One region of the Arthrobacter sp. Helios genome, then DNA from elsewhere that is predicted to be linked to it. Evidence: predicted binding sites of a transcription regulator. Region 1 holds the regulator's gene; each other region holds the start of a gene.

What was found. The regulator Rex, encoded in region 1, represses fermentation and respiration genes when NADH is low (regulators of the CRP and FNR family bind a similar motif). The targets are predictions, from matches to a motif close to CTTGTGAANNNNTTCACAAG.
Region 2: the regulator Rex is predicted to act here: its motif matches at 1,415-1,434, upstream of ugpC (sn-glycerol-3-phosphate ABC transporter ATP-binding protein UgpC).
Region 3: the regulator Rex is predicted to act here: its motif matches at 3,348-3,367, upstream of ArtHe_RS07915 (glyceraldehyde-3-phosphate dehydrogenase).

The regions. Positions count from the first base shown of each region.
Region 1 is NZ_CP095402.1:2,560,625-2,566,322, reverse strand. It holds gene ArtHe_RS11620 (3-deoxy-7-phosphoheptulonate synthase) at 1-61, shown strand, start outside; gene ArtHe_RS11615 (helix-turn-helix domain-containing protein) at 256-468, shown strand; gene ArtHe_RS11610 (AURKAIP1/COX24 domain-containing protein) at 653-751, shown strand; gene ArtHe_RS11605 (HAD-IB family hydrolase) at 873-1,685, opposite strand; gene ArtHe_RS11600 (glutaredoxin family protein) at 1,753-2,016, shown strand; gene ArtHe_RS11595 (redox-sensing transcriptional repressor Rex) at 2,152-2,868, shown strand; gene ArtHe_RS11590 (hypothetical protein) at 2,930-3,895, opposite strand; gene ArtHe_RS11585 (hypothetical protein) at 4,048-4,971, opposite strand; gene ArtHe_RS11580 (YceI family protein) at 5,196-5,698, opposite strand, start outside.
Region 2 is NZ_CP095402.1:3,481-9,178, reverse strand. It holds gene ArtHe_RS00040 (trehalose-6-phosphate synthase) at 1-544, shown strand, start outside; gene otsB (trehalose-phosphatase) at 541-1,317, shown strand; gene ugpC (sn-glycerol-3-phosphate ABC transporter ATP-binding protein UgpC) at 1,474-2,562, shown strand; gene ArtHe_RS00025 (DUF4032 domain-containing protein) at 2,684-4,045, shown strand; gene ArtHe_RS00020 (DUF4190 domain-containing protein) at 4,168-4,995, opposite strand; gene ArtHe_RS00015 (glycoside hydrolase family 13 protein) at 5,289-5,698, shown strand, end outside.
Region 3 is NZ_CP095402.1:1,767,189-1,772,886, reverse strand. It holds gene ArtHe_RS07935 (reverse transcriptase-like protein) at 1-529, shown strand, start outside; gene ArtHe_RS07930 (peroxide stress protein YaaA) at 526-1,293, opposite strand; RNA gene rnpB (RNase P RNA component class A) at 1,338-1,718, shown strand; gene ArtHe_RS07920 (MFS transporter) at 1,926-3,281, shown strand; gene ArtHe_RS07915 (glyceraldehyde-3-phosphate dehydrogenase) at 3,544-5,010, shown strand; gene ArtHe_RS07910 (peptide deformylase) at 5,089-5,661, opposite strand.

The sequences.
Region 1 (5,698 bases):
TGTTGACGCGGCCCGAGGCCTCGGCCGGGTCCGCAGCAAACCGGGACGCAGTCGCTCATAAAGAGCCCAATAACCGGGAAAAACTTCCACTATGGTTACTTTAGCCACTAGAGTGGTGTGCTAGACGGTCACGAGATGGTCATCAAGGCGACACGCCGCGGGCTGTTGGACGAACGGATTTGAGGAACACCGCATGCCGCGGAGTTCCGTGCCGTAGTTGTATCAGGCGCAGGTTGCGGAAGGAACAATAGATCAATGGCAGACGAGAGCAATTTCTCGGACGTGCGGTTTCTGACGGTGTCAGAGGTCGCGGATGTCATGCGTGTATCCAAGATGACCGTTTACCGGCTGGTGCATTCCGGAGAACTTCCGGCAGTCCGTTTCGGACGGTCTTACCGCGTTCCGGAATCTGCGGTGCAGCAGGTTCTGCGTAACGCCGTGATCGACCGTCAGTCCGGTACGGCCTGAGCCGGCCGGCCGTAACCGGCCGCGGGTTCGCCCTGACGCTGTCCGGAAAGGCTGCGTGAAGGCGGTACCCTGTTAAGGAACGTTTCAATCATGGCTAGTATCTGCCGGAACCGAAGCTGCGCGGGCCATTAGGCCTCAGGCCCCCGGGACCGGCATGGCTCCTATTTCAGTTTGTGAGGACTCTGTGGGTTCAGTTATTAAGAAGCGCCGCAAGCGTATGGCCAAGAAGAAGCACCGCAAGCTGCTTCGCAAGACCCGCCACCAGCGCCGTAATAAGAAGTAGATTCTTCTTCGTGCCGCAGAAGCCCGCCGTCCGATAAGGATTAGGCGGGCTTCAGCTTTTTAACGCCGTTGCTTCAGCGCTGTACCTTCATCCTGGTGCCCCGGGTGCTGTGCGCAGGGTGTCAGCGTGAGCGGACCCAGGAGAACCCCCGCCACAGTCCGTAGGCAGCCCCGGCCACGGATGCGGTCTTGAGCCCGAACGTTGCGGCCCGGCGGCCCGACCGGAAATCGTAGACCGGCCAGTTGTGTTCCCGGGCGTGCCGGCGCAGGCGGGCATCGGGATTGATGGCTACGGGGTGGCCAACGAGGGTCAGCAGCGGAACGTCGTTGAAGGAGTCGCTGTAGGCCCAGCAGCGGGAGAGGTCCAGCCCCTCCTGCTTGGCCAGGACCCGGACGCCCTCGGCCTTGGCCGGGCCGTGCAGGAACTCGCCAACCAGGCGCCCGGTGTAGAGGCCATCGGTTACTTCGCTGACCGTGCCCAGGGCCCCGGTCAGGGACAGCCGGCTCGCGATCACCGACGCCACCTCCACGGGAGTTCCGGTCACCAGCCAGACCGGGCGCCCGGCCTTCATATGCTGCTCGGTCAGCGCCCTGGTCCCAGGCCAGATCTTGGAAACGATCATCTCGTCGTAGACTTCTTCGCCCAGCGTCCGGACGTCCTCGGCGGCGAGCCCGGTCGCGAAGGCCAGCGCGGCATCGCGCACGCTGTGGACGTCTTTCAGGTTCTCGCCCTGGAGCATAAACCGCAGCTGCTTAGCGGCGAAGCCCGCCGCTTCACGGAGGGTGAAGACCCTGCGCTGGTACATTTTCCGCGCCACATGGAACAGGCTGGCGCCGCGCATCAGTGTGTTGTCGACGTCGAAAAACGCTGCTTCTCCCGGGGTACCTGCCGCGGCCGGTGAATCAGCGGCTCGGATGGCACGGGATCGGGGCATGCATTGAGTCTACTGAAAAACACAAGGCCCGCGCCGACGTGCCGCGCAGGGGACTATCTTTGATGTCATGAATGATCCCGGCTCCCGCCCCTCGGTTCCCGACCTCCTCCTGCTCACCCGCCCCGGCTGCCACCTCTGCGAAGATGCCAGGCAGATCGTTGACCGGGTCTCGAAGGACCTCGGGATTCCTTGGCAGGAAAGGTCAATCGAGCAGGACCCGGATCTTTTGGACCGCTTCGCGGAGGAGATCCCGGTGCTGATGATTGACGGGGTCCAGCGTGATTTCTGGCAGATCGATGAGGCGCGGCTCCGGCGCCTGCTGGCCGCGTAATACGCAGCCGCATGGGGGACACGGATGGCAAAACCCACTTGGTCAGGCAGCAGCAGCGGTCCTAGAGTGGGAAATTACCGGGCCGGCGGTCCGCAGGGACCGACCCGGTGCTGAGGACATGACGGAGTTGCAGAAGTGAGTATCCCGGATGAACGAGACCTGGTCAGCCCGGCGGCATCTGGCCACGGGCGGCACATCCCACCTGCTTCCCTTGCCCGGCTGACCGTCTACCTCAGGGTGCTGGGCACCATGATGACGGAAGGGATCGAACGGGTCTCCTCCGAGGAACTGGCCGAGGCCGCCGGGGTCAATTCCCCCAAACTGCGGAAAGACCTTTCGTATCTCGGCTCCTACGGCACCCGCGGCGTAGGCTACGACGTTCCCTACCTGAGCGGGCAGATTTCCGCGGCCCTGGGCCTGACACTGGACTGGCGCGTGGCAATTGTGGGGGCCGGACACCTGGGCCGTGCACTTGCCGGATATCCCGGATTCGGTTCCCGCGGCTTTGAAGTGGTGGCCCTGTTCGACGCGGACCAGATGGCAGTCGGCCAGGAGGTCGGCTGGCTCAGGATCAGTCCGGTCGAGGCGATGGAAAGCATCCTGGAAAAAACCCGGGCCAACATGGCCGTGCTGGCTGTGCCTGCGGAAGCAGCTCAGGGGATGTGCGACCGGCTGGTGGATGCCGGGATCACGAGCATCCTGAGCTTCGCCCCCGTGGTCCTGCAGGCTCCCGCGGAAGTGCAGATCCGAAAAGTCGACATGGCAACGGAGCTGCAGATCCTGGCCTACCACGCACAGCGGGCCCAGGTTTCCGCCCTGGCTACGGACGCCCAGGCGCGACTGCTCCGCTGACCTCTGTACCGCTCAATCCTGACCCCTGAACCACCGCATCCTCACGGCAGGCTGCCGCTGCCTACCGCTGCAGCGGACCGGACCGGCGCTGAGCGAAATAACGAGCTGCGCGCGGCAGGAAAGTAAGCGCCAGGCCGGTACCCGCAAGCAGGGCCGCGCCGACATGCTGTGACAGGTTGTCCCTGATCCCAAAGAAGAGGGATGCCGTGATCAGCAGGCAGCAGCACACCCTCGCCCAGTTCCTGCCCTCGCGGACGAGGGTGGCCAGGAAAATGTAGAGACCAAACGTCACGACCGCGACGGCGGCATCGGCGACCCGCACCACGGCAAGCACAGATTCAGGCGGGACCTTGAGCTGCTGGAGCTGCAGGGCTACGTCAGGGAAGGGCCTGCCGGGGTCCAGGGCGGCCCGGAATCCCACAACCAGGAGCAGGGCACCGGCTGCTGCTATGAGGACGGCAGCAACGTTGACAGCAAAGGGGGCCCGGAGCCGCGGACGGCGGTCCGGGAGCCGCCGGGGAGGTTCGGGCGCGGGAGCGGGCGGATGCTCCGGACGGGGCGGCAGCTTAGCCGCTGGCTGGGCTTCCGCCGCCTGGCGCCGCGGCCGCCGGGCGGTGGTCAGGTCCAGGCCCGGATCAGCAGCAGGTGCGCCGGACTCTGCGCCGGACCGGGTGGACCCGGTGGACCCAGCGCCGGGCCCGGTGAAGTCAGCGCCGGAACCGGCGGCGGACTGAGCTGCCGTCCCGGATACCTCGAGCTCCAGCTCACGGGACCGGTGGGCTGCGGTGGCGCGCCGCCTGGACGCGGATCTGCCGTGGATTGCCTGCCTGAGCGCGATGCTTGGCCAGGGCCGCCACTGGCGGCCCTGGGATGCATTGGGTGCTGCGTGGTCCGGCGCGTCCAGTTCCGCTGAAGCTTCGGCGCTGTGCCGGTTTCGCCGGACCGCGCTGCGCTGATGCGCGGAACCCGTTCCCTGGGTACTCGGGACAGCGCCGGGAGAATCGGGTGCTGCAGGGGGAGTCGTCATAGTCGTCGCCGCCTTCAGGAGACCGGAAAGTGGTGCTCCACGAAGAACCCGCAGGCCCCCGTGGAGCATTAAACGCTACGTCCCCGGCTCCCTGCTGTGACCACTTCGGCGGTGAACCCGCACTGCCTTCGGCTAGATTGTTGCAACCTGCTTTAGTACGGGCGGTACGGGTTGTACTGGTGCCGCTGGAAAAAGGCATTGCTGGGCTTGAGGTAGAGCATCACGATGCCCGCGATTCCGACCAAAGTGGACAGCAGGGACAGGATCCCCAGTGCCGACATGAAGTAGGCCGGGAGGGAAACCAGCAGGCCGAAGATGGAGAAGGCAGCAAAGACGGTCCCGACAATGCGTGCCCAGTTGTGGCCCTTTCGGACAAACAGCGCGATCAGGACGTACAGCCCCAAACCAATCAGGGCGATGACGACCGAGAAGGTAATCAGGAATCCACTGACATCCTGGACATCGATGTTTGTCTGCCGAAGATCCTGGATCTGGGAGGGGGTGAGCAGGTCCGGAAGGTTGAACGACGTAATCAGGTTGTTGATGAAGGCCAGGACGCCGGCGGCCAGGATGAGCCAGAAACCGATCATCACCTCACGCGGGGCCGGCCCCTTAGGCCCGGCTTGGCTGGCCGGCCCGCCGGGGTAGGCATAACCCGAGGGCTGCGCGGCCTGGTATCCGTACGGCGTCTGGCCATACTGCCCTTGCCCATACTGGCCCTGGCTATATGTGCCGGGCTGCTGGCCTTGCCCGTACTGGTTCTGGCCGTACTGGCCCTGCCCGTACTGATTCTGGCCGTAGGCGCCGGGCTGCTGGCCCGCTGGGCCCTGTCCGTAGCTGCCCTGCTGGTCCGGCTGCGCTGGTGTCCCCGGCTGGTCCGGCTGGCCGGCATGCGGAGGGACCTGAGGCTGTTCGGGCTGGCTGTACTGTCCGTAGCGCGGCTCGGGGCGCTGCGGAGCCGGTCCGCTGCCCTGGCCCTGATCGCTGCCGTTGACACCCTGGGAACCAGGACTGCCGGCGGGCGTTCCTTCAGTGCGTTGGGGGTCATGGGGTTCGGGGGTGTTGGGAGTGCTCATGTCAGCCGCCTGCCGTGTGGATGGTCTGCCGGAGGATGGTGCCTGGTCAGTGCCGGTCAGTGGGCAGATCCCCCGTCTGCGAAGTCAGCTCCAGTCTAGCCCTCCACACCGCACGGGAGACCTGGAACACCTGCTCCCGGACCCCGCGCGGGTGAACCGGGTATGCGAAAGGCCCGGTACGCCGTAGGGCGTTCCGGGCCTTTCGCGGGTGGGAAGCGGAATGCTTACGCAGCGACGAAGGCTACGTCCAGGTTGATGGTGACCTTGTCGCCGACCAGTACGCCGCCGGTTTCGAGGGCTGCGTTCCAGGTCAGGCCGAACTCCTTGCGGCTGATGGAGGTGGTCCCGGCGAAACCGGCGCGGGTGGCGCCGAAGGGGTCAACAGCAACGCCGTTGAACTCAACGTCCAGGGTGACCTGGTGGGTGATGCCCTTGATGGTGAGATCGCCCGTGACCTTGTAGTTTTCGCCCGAACCTTCAACACCCGTGGCGGTGAAGGACAGTTCCGGGAACTGCTCAACGTCGAAGAAGTCAGCGCTCTTGATGTGGGCGTCGCGGTTGGCGTCGTTGGAGTTGAAGGACGCAGCGTCGATCACGGCGCTGAGCTTCGAATCGCTCAGGCTCTGGCCGACCTCCAGGACGGCGGTGACCTTGTCAAAGCTGCCGCGGACCTTGCTGATGCCGGCGTGGCGGACGGTGAAGCCGACCTCGCTGTGGGAAGAGTCGA
Region 2 (5,698 bases), 1.3 Mb from region 1:
CGGCGAGCTCCTGGAAGACGGCCGGATCAGCGTGGAGGACGCGGCCCTGATCCAGGTCGCCAGCCCCAGCCGCGAGCGCGTGGAACAGTACCGGCTGCTGCGCGAAGAGGTCGAAGGCACCGTGGGCCGGATCAACGGCACGTACGACACGATGAGCAACACAGCCATCCGCTACCTGCACCACTCCTACCCGGTGGAGGAAATGGTTGCCCTCTACCTGGCTTCGGACGTCATGCTGGTGACCGCCCTGCGGGACGGCATGAACCTGGTCGCCAAGGAATACGTGGCGGCCCGCACTGAGAACACCGGTGCCCTGGTGCTCAGCGAGTTCGCCGGTGCCGCAGATCAGCTGCGGCAAGCCGTGCTGGTCAACCCGCACGACATTGACCGGCTGAAAGACGCGATCGTCAACGCGATCAGCATGCAGCCCCGCGAGGCCCAGCGCCGGATGCGCCTGATGCGGCGGCAGGTCCTGCAGAACGACGTCGAGCGCTGGTCCCAGAACTTCCTCAGCGCCCTGCGGATGGAAGGTGAGCAGCGATGATCCCCATGGAGCTCCGCACCGCCCTGGCCACTCTGGCCACAGCTGACGAGCTGCTGGTCGCCGTGGACTTCGACGGCACCCTGGCACCGCTCGTTGAACGCGCCGAAGATGCCCGGCCGCTGCCGGCAGCAGCCGCCGCGCTCCGCGCACTGGCGGGTATGCCGCACACCTCAACCGCCCTGATTTCCGGGCGGGCACTGGCAAGCCTGCGCCACGCTGCCAGCCCCGAGCCGGAAACACTGCTGGTCGGCAGCCATGGAGCTGAGACCTGGACCGGGCCCAACGCGCAGCCGCTGCAGCTCACGCCGGAGCAGGCGGAACTGCTGGCCCGTGCCCGGCAGGCCGTTGCGTCCGTGGTGGACGCTTCGCCGGGGTGCCGGCTAGAGGACAAACCTGCCGGCGTCGTCCTGCATACCCGGGGAGCCCCCGACGACGTCGCCTCCGCGGCGGTTGATGCCGCCCGCATCCGGCTGGGCGAGCTCGACGGCGTACAGGTGACGGACGGCAAGCGGGTGCTCGAGGCATCAGTGGTGCACTCCAATAAGGGCGAAGGCATCCGCGCGCTGCGTGAGCTGACCGGTGCGGAGGCCGTGCTGTTCGCCGGCGACGACGTCACGGACGAACACGGGTTCGCTGCACTGCAGCGCGGTGACGTGGGAATCAAGGTGGGACCGGGTGCCACCGCCGCCGGTTTCCGGGTGGACTCGACCGCGGATTTCGCCGAGGTGCTGGAGCACCTGCTGCAGCTGCGCCGCGCCGCCGTCGAAAATTAACCTCCCGGCCACCTCGTTTCCTTCTGCCCTCTTTACAGGCGTGGCATACTAAGCGTGATGGACGCCACACGGCGTCCATCACGCTGCTTCAAAAATACATATCCACCCATTCACAACGGATCGTCGGGCACGTACCTGCCCGTGAAGGGAAACACCATGGCAACGGTAACGTTCGACCACGCTACAAGGCTGTATCCGGGCACTGACCGCCCCGCAGTCGACAACCTCAGCCTGGAAATCGCCGACGGCGAATTCCTGGTGCTCGTCGGCCCCTCGGGCTGCGGCAAGTCCACCTCCCTGCGCATGCTGGCAGGCTTGGAAGACGTCGATTCCGGGCGCATTCTCATCGGTGACCGTGACGTCACCGACGTTCCTCCCAAAGACCGCGACATCGCCATGGTTTTCCAGAACTATGCGCTGTATCCGCACATGTCCGTCGCGGACAACATGGGCTTCGCCCTGAAGATCGCCGGCGTCCCCAAGGAAGAACGGCTTGACCGCGTCCGCGAGGCAGCAAAGCTGCTGGACCTCGAGGACTACCTGGACCGCAAGCCCAAGGCACTCTCCGGCGGGCAGCGCCAGCGGGTGGCGATGGGACGGGCCATCGTGCGCAATCCGCAGGTGTTCCTGATGGATGAGCCCCTTTCCAACCTGGACGCCAAGCTGCGCGTCCAGACCCGCACCCAGATTGCGTCCCTGACCCGCCGCCTCGGCGTCACCACGGTCTACGTCACCCACGACCAGGTGGAAGCCATGACCATGGGCGACCGGGTTGCGGTCCTCAAGGACGGGATCCTGCAGCAGGTTGATACCCCGCGCAACCTCTATGACAAGCCGCTGAATGTGTTCGTCGCCGGTTTTATGGGCTCACCCGCCATGAATCTGCTCGAGCTGCCGGTCACCGAGGGCGGTGTCAGCTTCGGCGGCACGGTCTATCCGGTTCCGCGGAGCATCCTCGACGCCGCAGCAGGCAACACCGTCACCTTCGGAGTGCGGCCCGAAGACATGGACATCGCCGCTGAAGGCGAGGGCCTGAAGGTGGAAGTTGACGTGGTTGAGGAACTCGGGGCGGATGCCTTCGTGTACGGCCACACGTTCCTGGACGGCCAGGAACACGAGATCACGGCCCGGGTGGATGCCCGGAAGCCGCCGGCCAAGGGCGACACACTGTTTGTCCGGCCGAAGCCGGGCCACGTGCACCTGTTCGACACCAGCACGGGAGAGCGGCTCGCAGACGAGGCCTAGGCCCGGCGGTTCCGTACAAGTGCGGTGGCCTTTTCCCTGAACTAGACTGCTGGGAGAAGGCCACCGCACCGGTTTAACAAACCGCCGGTTTAGTACAGAGCCCACAGAAGGCATGCCGCCCATGACTGAAGCTGCGCGCGCCAACCAGCGCGATGAACCCACGGACCGAGAGCAGCCCGGAACTCCCCCGCGGGACCAGACCGATGAGTCCCAGGCTCCGCTGGGTTCCCTCCATATCACCGCTGCTTCCATGGACCCGGCGCTGCTGGATCTCCCCTGGTCCATCCCGCTGGAGGAGTGGCCCAAAGAGAACCTCGCGGCGCTCCCCCGCGGCATTTCCAGGCACGTTGTACGGTTCGCCAAACTTGGCGATTCCCTCATCGCGATCAAGGAGACCAGCGAACGGGTGGCCCTGCGGGAGTACGAGATGCTCCGCAAGCTGCGGCGGCTCAATATCCCGTGTGTTGCTCCCGTGGCCGTGATTACCGGCCGCACGGACAAGGACGGGGAGGAACTCGCTCCCGTGCTGGTGACCCGGCACCTTCGGTTCTCCCTGCCCTACCGTGCCGTGTTTTCACAAACGCTGCGAGCGGTGACATTGACCCGGCTGATCGACGCCCAGGCACTGCTGCTGGTCCGCCTGCATCTCGCAGGCTTCTACTGGGGTGACGTTTCGCTCTCCAACACGCTGTTCCGCCGTGATGCCGGAGCGTTCGCCGCTTACCTGGTCGACGCCGAAACGGGGGAGCTTTACCCGGAGCTCTCCCCCGGGCAGCGCGAGTACGACCTTGAGATTGCCCGGGTGAACATTGCCGGCGAGCTCATGGACCTGGCCGAGGGCGGCCTGATCGAGGAAAGCGTTGATCCGCTCGCCACCAGCGAACGCATCATGGAAAGCTACCGGAACCTGTGGGCAGAGCTCACCGAGCAGGAGTCCTTCGAACTCGGCGAACGCTGGCGCGTCAATGCCCGGATCCGCCGCCTGAACGAGTTGGGGTTCGACGTCGACGAACTCACCATCCGCACCACTCCGGATGGCTCGCAGGTGCAGCTGCAGCCCAAGGTGGTCGACGCCGGCCACCACCAGCGCCGCCTGCTCCGCCTCACCGGGCTCGATGCCCAGGAGAACCAGGCCCGCCGGCTCCTGAACGATCTGGACTCCTACCGTGCCGACAACCATCCTGACCTGGATGAAGAGCTCAGCGCCCACCTCTGGGTGACCCAGGTCTTCGAACCTATCGTCAAGTCCGTGCCGCGTGAGCTCGGCAGCAAACTGGAGCAGGCAGAGGTGGTCCACGAGGTCCTGGAACACCGCTGGTACCTCTCCGAAAAAGAGAACCGGAACGTGGGCCTCGCCGAAGCGGTGCAGTCCTACCTGGACACGGAGCTGCGGCACCGCCGGGATGAAGCCGCGATCCTGCTCAACCCGGATACCAAGACCATGCGCATCCTGGAGGGCGGCGGATCACCGGGGCAGCCCTAGCCCGTCCCCGGTGTGCGAAAGTCTCCGGCACGCGAGACTCCCTGGGCATGCGAAAGGCCGGGCCCGAGGGCCCGGCCTTTGCTGGTTTCCAGCAACGAATATGCCGCTGGTTTTCCGCGAAATTACAGGGACTGTTCAAACCCTGTGGAATTAACCCCGCACTCGTAGGTCATACCGTCGACGAAATGGGTTCCCGGCCCGTATTCCTGGCAGACTTCCACCACGTCGAACACGGCGCCGGCGGCGAACGCGAAGAGGAAAATGGTGGCAATCACGGTGATTGCCAGCACGACGGCTCCGATGATGATGCCGGCCAGGGCAGGGCCGTTGCTTTCTTTGGCTTTCCTGGACTGGACCAGGCCTATGATGCTTAGGATCAGGCCCGCCACTGAGGCGTACGGGATGAAGAACAGGCAGGACAGGACCAGGCCGACAATCCCCATGACCTTTCCGGGCTTCTGCGCCGGAGCCTGGTAGGTGCCGGGATAGCCGTAGTTGGGTGTCCCGTAAGGCTGCTGCTGACCGTAGGGCGCCTGCTGCTGCCCGTACTGCTGCTGGCCGTAGGGGGCTGGCTGTCCCTGAACCGGCTGGCCCGGATCCGGCTGCTGGCCATAAGGCTGCTGCTGCCCCTGCCCGTACTGCTGCTCGTGCGGAGCAGCCTGCTGGCCGTACTGGCCTCCGCCGTACTGGCCTTCGCTGTTTTGGCCCCCGCTGTATTCGCCATAGAGCGGCTGGGTGGGTGCACCACCGCTGGGCGGAGTGTCAGCGGACGCAGGTGTGTTGCCGGCCACAGGTTTGTCGTCGGTCGGCTGGGCCGGTCCGGTGGAACCGGCCCAGTCGGCTGCCGTCGGCTCTTCCGGCGTCGATTCGCCATGCGGCTGTCCCGGCGCTGCGAAGCCGTTGGGCTCGCCGGCCGGCTGGCCGGCGTCGTCGTTGCGGTTCTCTGGCATGCTTCTCCCCCTGGGGCACTGGTTCTTAGGTACCTGGCCGGCGAACAGCCGCAGCTGTTCCGGCGATCGCCGCCAGTCTATCCTGTGCAATTGCGGCTAGGCTGGGCCTGTGAGGGTCCTTCCCCAAGTCAGCGGCCCTTTCCATGTGCGATGTCAGGCTTTGGCGCCTAGCTGCGCGAACCGGTCGTGCAGCTGTGGGAACAATCACCACCACACATCGGCACATGTGCCGGGAAGCCGGCGTTAACCAATACGTAAGCAGCCGGACCAGCGTGAAAAGGATGATTCCGTCCATGGACAATGCCCTCCGCGAAACCTCAAGGCCTTCAACCGAGCTCCAGCTGGTGCCGGTCCACGAGGCTTCCGCTGAACGTGACCGTCAATGGTGGCGCTCCTCGGTGATTTACCAGATTTATCCCCGCTCCTTCCGCGACCTCCGCGGCGACGGCATTGGCGACCTGCCCGGCATCACGGCAGAAATCCCCGCCCTGGCCGAACTGGACATCGACGCGATCTGGCTCTCCCCGTTTTACAAGTCGCCGCAGAAAGATGCCGGCTACGACGTCGCGGACTACTGTTCCGTAGACCCCATCTTCGGCACTTTGGAAGATTTTGACGCCCTCACTGCCACCGCCGCGAAGCACGGCATCCGGGTAATCGTGGACCTGGTCCCCAACCACTGTTCCGACCAGCATGCCCTGTT
Region 3 (5,698 bases), 790 kb from region 1:
AATGGCGGGGGTTCCCTGGAAACAGCGGGAGCTCAAAGGGAAGGCCGCATCCAAGGGGGCTTCCACTGCTGCCGTAACCGGTGCTGCTGCAGAAGAGACGACCGCCGGCCAGGAGCCGGCCGCTCCGGCCGGCGCAACCGGCCGGCTGCACCACACGGAGATCTGGGTCAGGGACTTCGCCCGGGCCGAAGCCAGCCTGGGTTGGCTGCTGGAGCGGCTTGGGTTCGCCAGGCGCGATTCATGGGCCACCGGGGCCAGCTGGCAGGGCCTCAGCGGTTACATCGTGATCGAGGCAGGTCCTGACGTCCTCCCTGCCGACCATGAACGGCGCCGGCCCGGGCTGAATCACCTGGCTTTCGGCGCGGGCTCGCCGGCCGACGTCGATCTGCTGGCCCGCCGGGCGGCAACCCACGGCTGGAAGCTGCTCTTCAGCGACAGGCATCCACACGCCGGGGGTCCGGACCACTATGCGGCGTACCTCGAAAACGCCGACGGCTTTGAAGTCGAGCTGGTGGCGGACCGCCCCTAGCCCTCGGGGAGGATCAGGTTCAGCTGATGCGGTTTGCGGCCGGATGCCGGGACAAGCTCGGTTTCCCACTTCTCGGCGGCCGCCTCACGCAGTTCCCCGACGGTGGCGGGCGCCGCTTCGCCGCGCGTCAGCAGATGCCGGGCAATTTCCCCGCGCGTGTGCTTGGCAAAATGGGACACTACTTTCCGTTCACCGCCGCGGATCTGGAAGACGTTAACAGCCGCTGTGATGGCCGGGTCCGGCCGCCACGCCGCGGCATAGGTGCTGGAGCGGCAGTCCACGATCAGGTGTCCGGCCGCGTAGTCATCCAGCGGTTCCGTCTGCACGGCTTTCCAGAAGGCAGCCAGCCGCCCGACGCCTGGCAGATTCGTTCCCATGGACAGCCGGTAGGCCGGAATCGGATCGGAGAAACCGATGGCACCCCACAGCGCTGACATCACCAAAACGGCGTCATCCGCGCGTCGGCGCTGGCTGGCCGTCAGCGAACCGTAGCCAAGCGCGTCGTAGAGGACACCGGAATAGACCTGGTGGGCCGGAGCGCAGGGCTCGCTGTCGAGGGCGGCGTTCCGCTCCACCTCCGCGGCCAGGGTGGCGCCGACCCCCAGGACCTGCAGCGCCTGGGGGGAGGCACTGGCCTCCATCAGGGCGGAGAATGTGAGCTTCCTGGCATCGGTGAGTTCCGGGAAGCGGAGCAGCCCAGGGTCCAGGACGGGGCCGTCGGCGGGGCGTGTTTTGCCTTCAGAGGGCGGCAGCAGAATCAGCACTGATTAATCGTACGTTCCGCTGCCGGGTACCATTGACCGAAGGACGGGTTGGCCAGGCAATCGCGTCAGGACGGTGCTGCCGGACCTGGCGAGGAAAGTCCGGGCTCCGCAGGGCAGGGTGGTGGGTAACGCCCACTCGGGGAAACCCGCAGGCAAGTGCCACAGAGAAGAGACCGCCCGCGTTGATCCGCGGGTAAGGGTGAAACGGTGGTGTAAGAGACCACCAGTGTCCCGGGTGACCGGGACAGCTAGGTAAACCCCACCCGGAGCAAGGCCATACAGGATGCGTTTGAGGGCTGCCCGCCTGAGTATCCGGGTAGGCCGCTAGAGGGTACCGGCAACGGTGCCCCCAGATGGATGGTTGCCACCTTCCGGCTGGAAACAGCCGGCAGGCACAAAACCCGGCTTATCGGCCAGCCCGTCCCCACCGGCCAGCAGTACTGCACAATTTGTACCGCGTGAGTTGCCGGCCGATTATTATTTAGCCCGGCGGGCTCCGCGCACAACCCAGGTTGCCTGTTTCGCCGGTATTTTGCCTGACTTTTCCACACGGGCATGCCGTGTCATGCATTGGCATGGGCCTCGGCTATTCTGTGGCAATGGTCTCGAACCCGGCACCGAGAAAGCACCTGGTGCTCCGCAATGCTAATTTCCGGGCCCTGTGGCTTTCCTCGACCGTGGGAATCCTCGGGGGATCCGTCACGGCGATCGCCCTTCCCATCATTGCCGCTGTCGAGCTGGGGGCCAGTGACTTTGCCGTAGCGGCCCTATCCGGCATGGTGTTCCTGCCCTGGCTGCTGTTCGGGCTGCCCGTTGGCGTGATCGTGGACAGGCACCGCCGGCGTCCCGTCATCCTCATCTCACTGGTGCTCCGGGTCCTGCTGCTGGCAACCCTCCCTGTGGCTTACTGGCTGGGAGTGCTGTCAACGCCCCAGCTGTTCGTGGTGTCCTTCCTGACCGGGCTGGCAGCCGTGTACTTCACGCTTGCTGAGGCTGCGCTTATCCCGCGGGCGGTGGAGCGGGAAGAACTGATTGAGGGAAACGGCCTGATGACGGGTTCCGGGGCCTCAGCCGACGCCGTAGGGCGCGGACTCGGCGGGTGGCTGACCACCGCCGTCGGCGCGTCCAACTCACTCCTGGTGCAGGTTGCCGCCTCGATTGCTTCGTTCGCGGCGATCCTGCGGCTGAAGGTGGACGAGCAGACACCCCCGGCAGCCTTCGGGAAACGGCGCATCTGGCGGGAGATGGGCTCAGGCCTGCGCTACACGTTGAGCACCACGCCCCTGCGTGTCCTCCTGCTGGTGGCAGCCCTGTGGAATCTTGGCGGCAATATCGTTGTCTCGCTTCTGGTCCTTCTTGTCGTCCGCACGCTGGGCCAGAACGGGACCTGGCTGGGGTTCCTCATGGCTGCCACCGCTCTCGGCGGAACGCTGGGCGGGCTAACCGTGAAGTGGCTGACCGACCGCTTCGGCTCAGGCGTTGTCTGGCGCTATTCCATGTTTCCCGCTGTGGCCGGGTATGCCTCGCTGCTGTTGATGACGCCGGGGTGGGGGATGCTGCCTGGCTTCTTCGGGCTGTTCCTGACCGGGCTGGCCATCTCCATGAACATTGTGGTCTCCACAAGCTTCCGGCAGCGTGTCTGCCCGCCGGACATGATGGGACGGCTGGGATCGGCCACCCGCATGGTGAGCTGGGGGATGCTTGCCGTGGCATCACTGGTAGCCGGAGTGCTGGCCAGCACGGTGGGAGTACGGGGCGGCATCGTGACAGGAATTGCCATCGCACTCGTGGCGCCGCTGGTCGCTGCGGCGGGCCCCCTGCGGGGAGTCCGGCATCTGGAGGACCTGGATCCCGGACCGGAACCAGCCGAAACCACACCGGAAGGGGCGGGCAAAACTGCCCGTCCGGAAGCCTTCCCAACTGCTCCGCAGCACGCGGGAAATGAAGCGGAGCGAACCAAGGGCACGGAAGCGCTGCTGGAAAAATAGCCAGGGCAGCTGCCGGCACCGGCAGCGGTCCTGCACGGAACATGAATGCCGTCTTCAGCAGCCCTGCTTGTGATAAACATCTCCTGCCGCGTTCAGGAAGCCCCGCTGTGGCCTAATACACTTAGTTATTGTCTGCCGCCTGTTTCACTGCGGCGAACTACGTAGACCCGGCCCTGCAAAGGGCTTGCCGGCGGCGCGTGCGCTGCCGGCCTTACCAACCGGTACAAAGCAGTGCCGGCTGAGACAAAGGATGTGAAGATCTGTGAGCCAGAAGTCCGATACCTGCCTGGATGCGTGGATGGACAGGGAGGCGATGGCAGAAGCCATGATCCCTCTCATTGGCCGGCTCTACCGGGAGAACAGCGTTGTTACCTCGGTCCACGGCCGCCCGCTGGTCAACCGCTCCGTTATCGACATTCTGAAGGCGCACCGCTTCGCCCGGCAGATCGACGACGCTGAGCTGCCCATTGCCGAGACCCTGCCGATCCTGCAGGCACTGACCGAGCTGGAACTGGGTGCAGCCTCCGTGGACCTGGCCAGGATGAACGCAAAATATCAGCGCGAAGGAAACGGCAGCTCCCTGCTGGACTTCCTGCGCTCGGAGCTTGCGGATGTGGCAGGCAAGCGCGGCGCCGACGAGCGGACCAGCACCGACGTCGTCCTCTATGGCTTCGGACGCATCGGACGCCTCCTGGCCCGTATCCTGATCGACCACGAAGGCGGGGGACAGGGCCTGCGGCTGCGAGCCATCGTGGTCCGCAAGGGTGCCGAAAACGACCTGGTCAAGCGGGCGAGCCTGCTGCGCCGTGACTCCGTGCACGGGGCCTTCCCCGGCACCATCACGGTTGACGAGGAAAACAACACCATCCTCGCCAATGGCACCCTGATCCAGGTCATCTACTCCAACGATCCAGCCACCGTGGACTACACGGCCTACGGGATCAACAACGCCATTGTGGTCGACAACACCGGCCGCTGGCGCGACGAAGAAGGGCTGGCCCAGCACCTGGCCGCCACGGGCGCCGCGCGGGTCCTGCTGACTGCCCCGGGCAAGGGCGACCTGAAGAACATCGTTCATGGCATCAACCACCAGGGCATCACCGATGAGGACACGATTCTCTCCGCGGCGTCCTGCACCACCAACGCCATCACCCCGGTGCTGAAGGTGCTCAACGAGAAGTACGGGATCGTGAACGGGCACGTGGAAACGGTGCACTCGTTCACCAATGACCAGAACCTGATCGACAACTTCCACAAGGGTGACCGGCGCGGACGTTCCGCCGCCCTGAATATGGTCATCACCGAAACCGGCGCAGCCAAGGCAGTTGCCAAGGCCCTGCCTGAGCTCGCCGGCAAGCTCAGCGGCAACGCCATCCGGGTGCCCACCCCGAATGTTTCCATGGCCATCCTGAACGTCAACATGGACACCGAGACCACCAAGGATGAGCTGAACACCTTCCTGCGCGAGACGTCGCTGAATTCGGAACTGCACAAGCAGATCGACTACATCGACTCTCCCGAGGTCGTTTCCAGCGATTTTGTCGGCTCCAAGCGTGCCGGTATCGTCGACGGGCTTGCCACTATCTCCAACGGTAAGAACGCCATCCTGTATGTCTGGTACGACAACGAATACGGCTACAGCTGCCAGGTCATCCGTGTGCTGGAAGAAATGGCGCATGTGAACCCGCCGGCTTTCCCCCGCGCCGAGGAACTGGTCGCCACGGTCTAGTCCAGATCGCTGCACACAAAAGCAGTGCCCTCCCGGGAATCCGGAAGGGCACTGCTTTTATGTTTACAAAATGGTGGATTAGTGACCGAACGGGTCCGGATCAACCCCGGGCATCCAGGTCAGACCCGGAACACCCCAGCCGTTCGCTTTGAGAACCTTGCGCGCCTTGCGCCCCCAGCGCTCATTGAGGCGGTCCACGTAGAGCTTTCCATCCAGATGGTCGTACTCGTGCTGCAGGACCCGGGCAAACCAGTCGGTGGCCTCGAACTGCACGGGCTTGCCGTTCTCATCCTTGCCGCTTATCCGCACCCAGTCAGCACGCTGCAGGGGGAAATTCTCGCCGGGAACGGACAGGCAGCCCTCGACATCCTCCTCCGGATCCGGAGCAGAACCCGGAACCTTGGACGTGACCAGCACCGGATTGATGACGACCCCGCGGTCAGGGGCGTCGTCGTCGTTCGGGTAGTCAAAGGTAAAAAGGCGCAGGCCAACACCCACCTGCGGGGCCGCGAGGCCGACGCCGTTGGACGCATCCATGGTTTCGTACATGTCTGCCACCAGGGTGCGCAGCTCCTCGTTGAAGTCCTGGACTTCGGCGGCCCTGCGGTGCAGCACCGGCTCTCCGTGAATAACGATCGGACGGACGGTCATTGGTTTTGAGGCTCTTTCTGCGAGGGGTCTGCGGTGG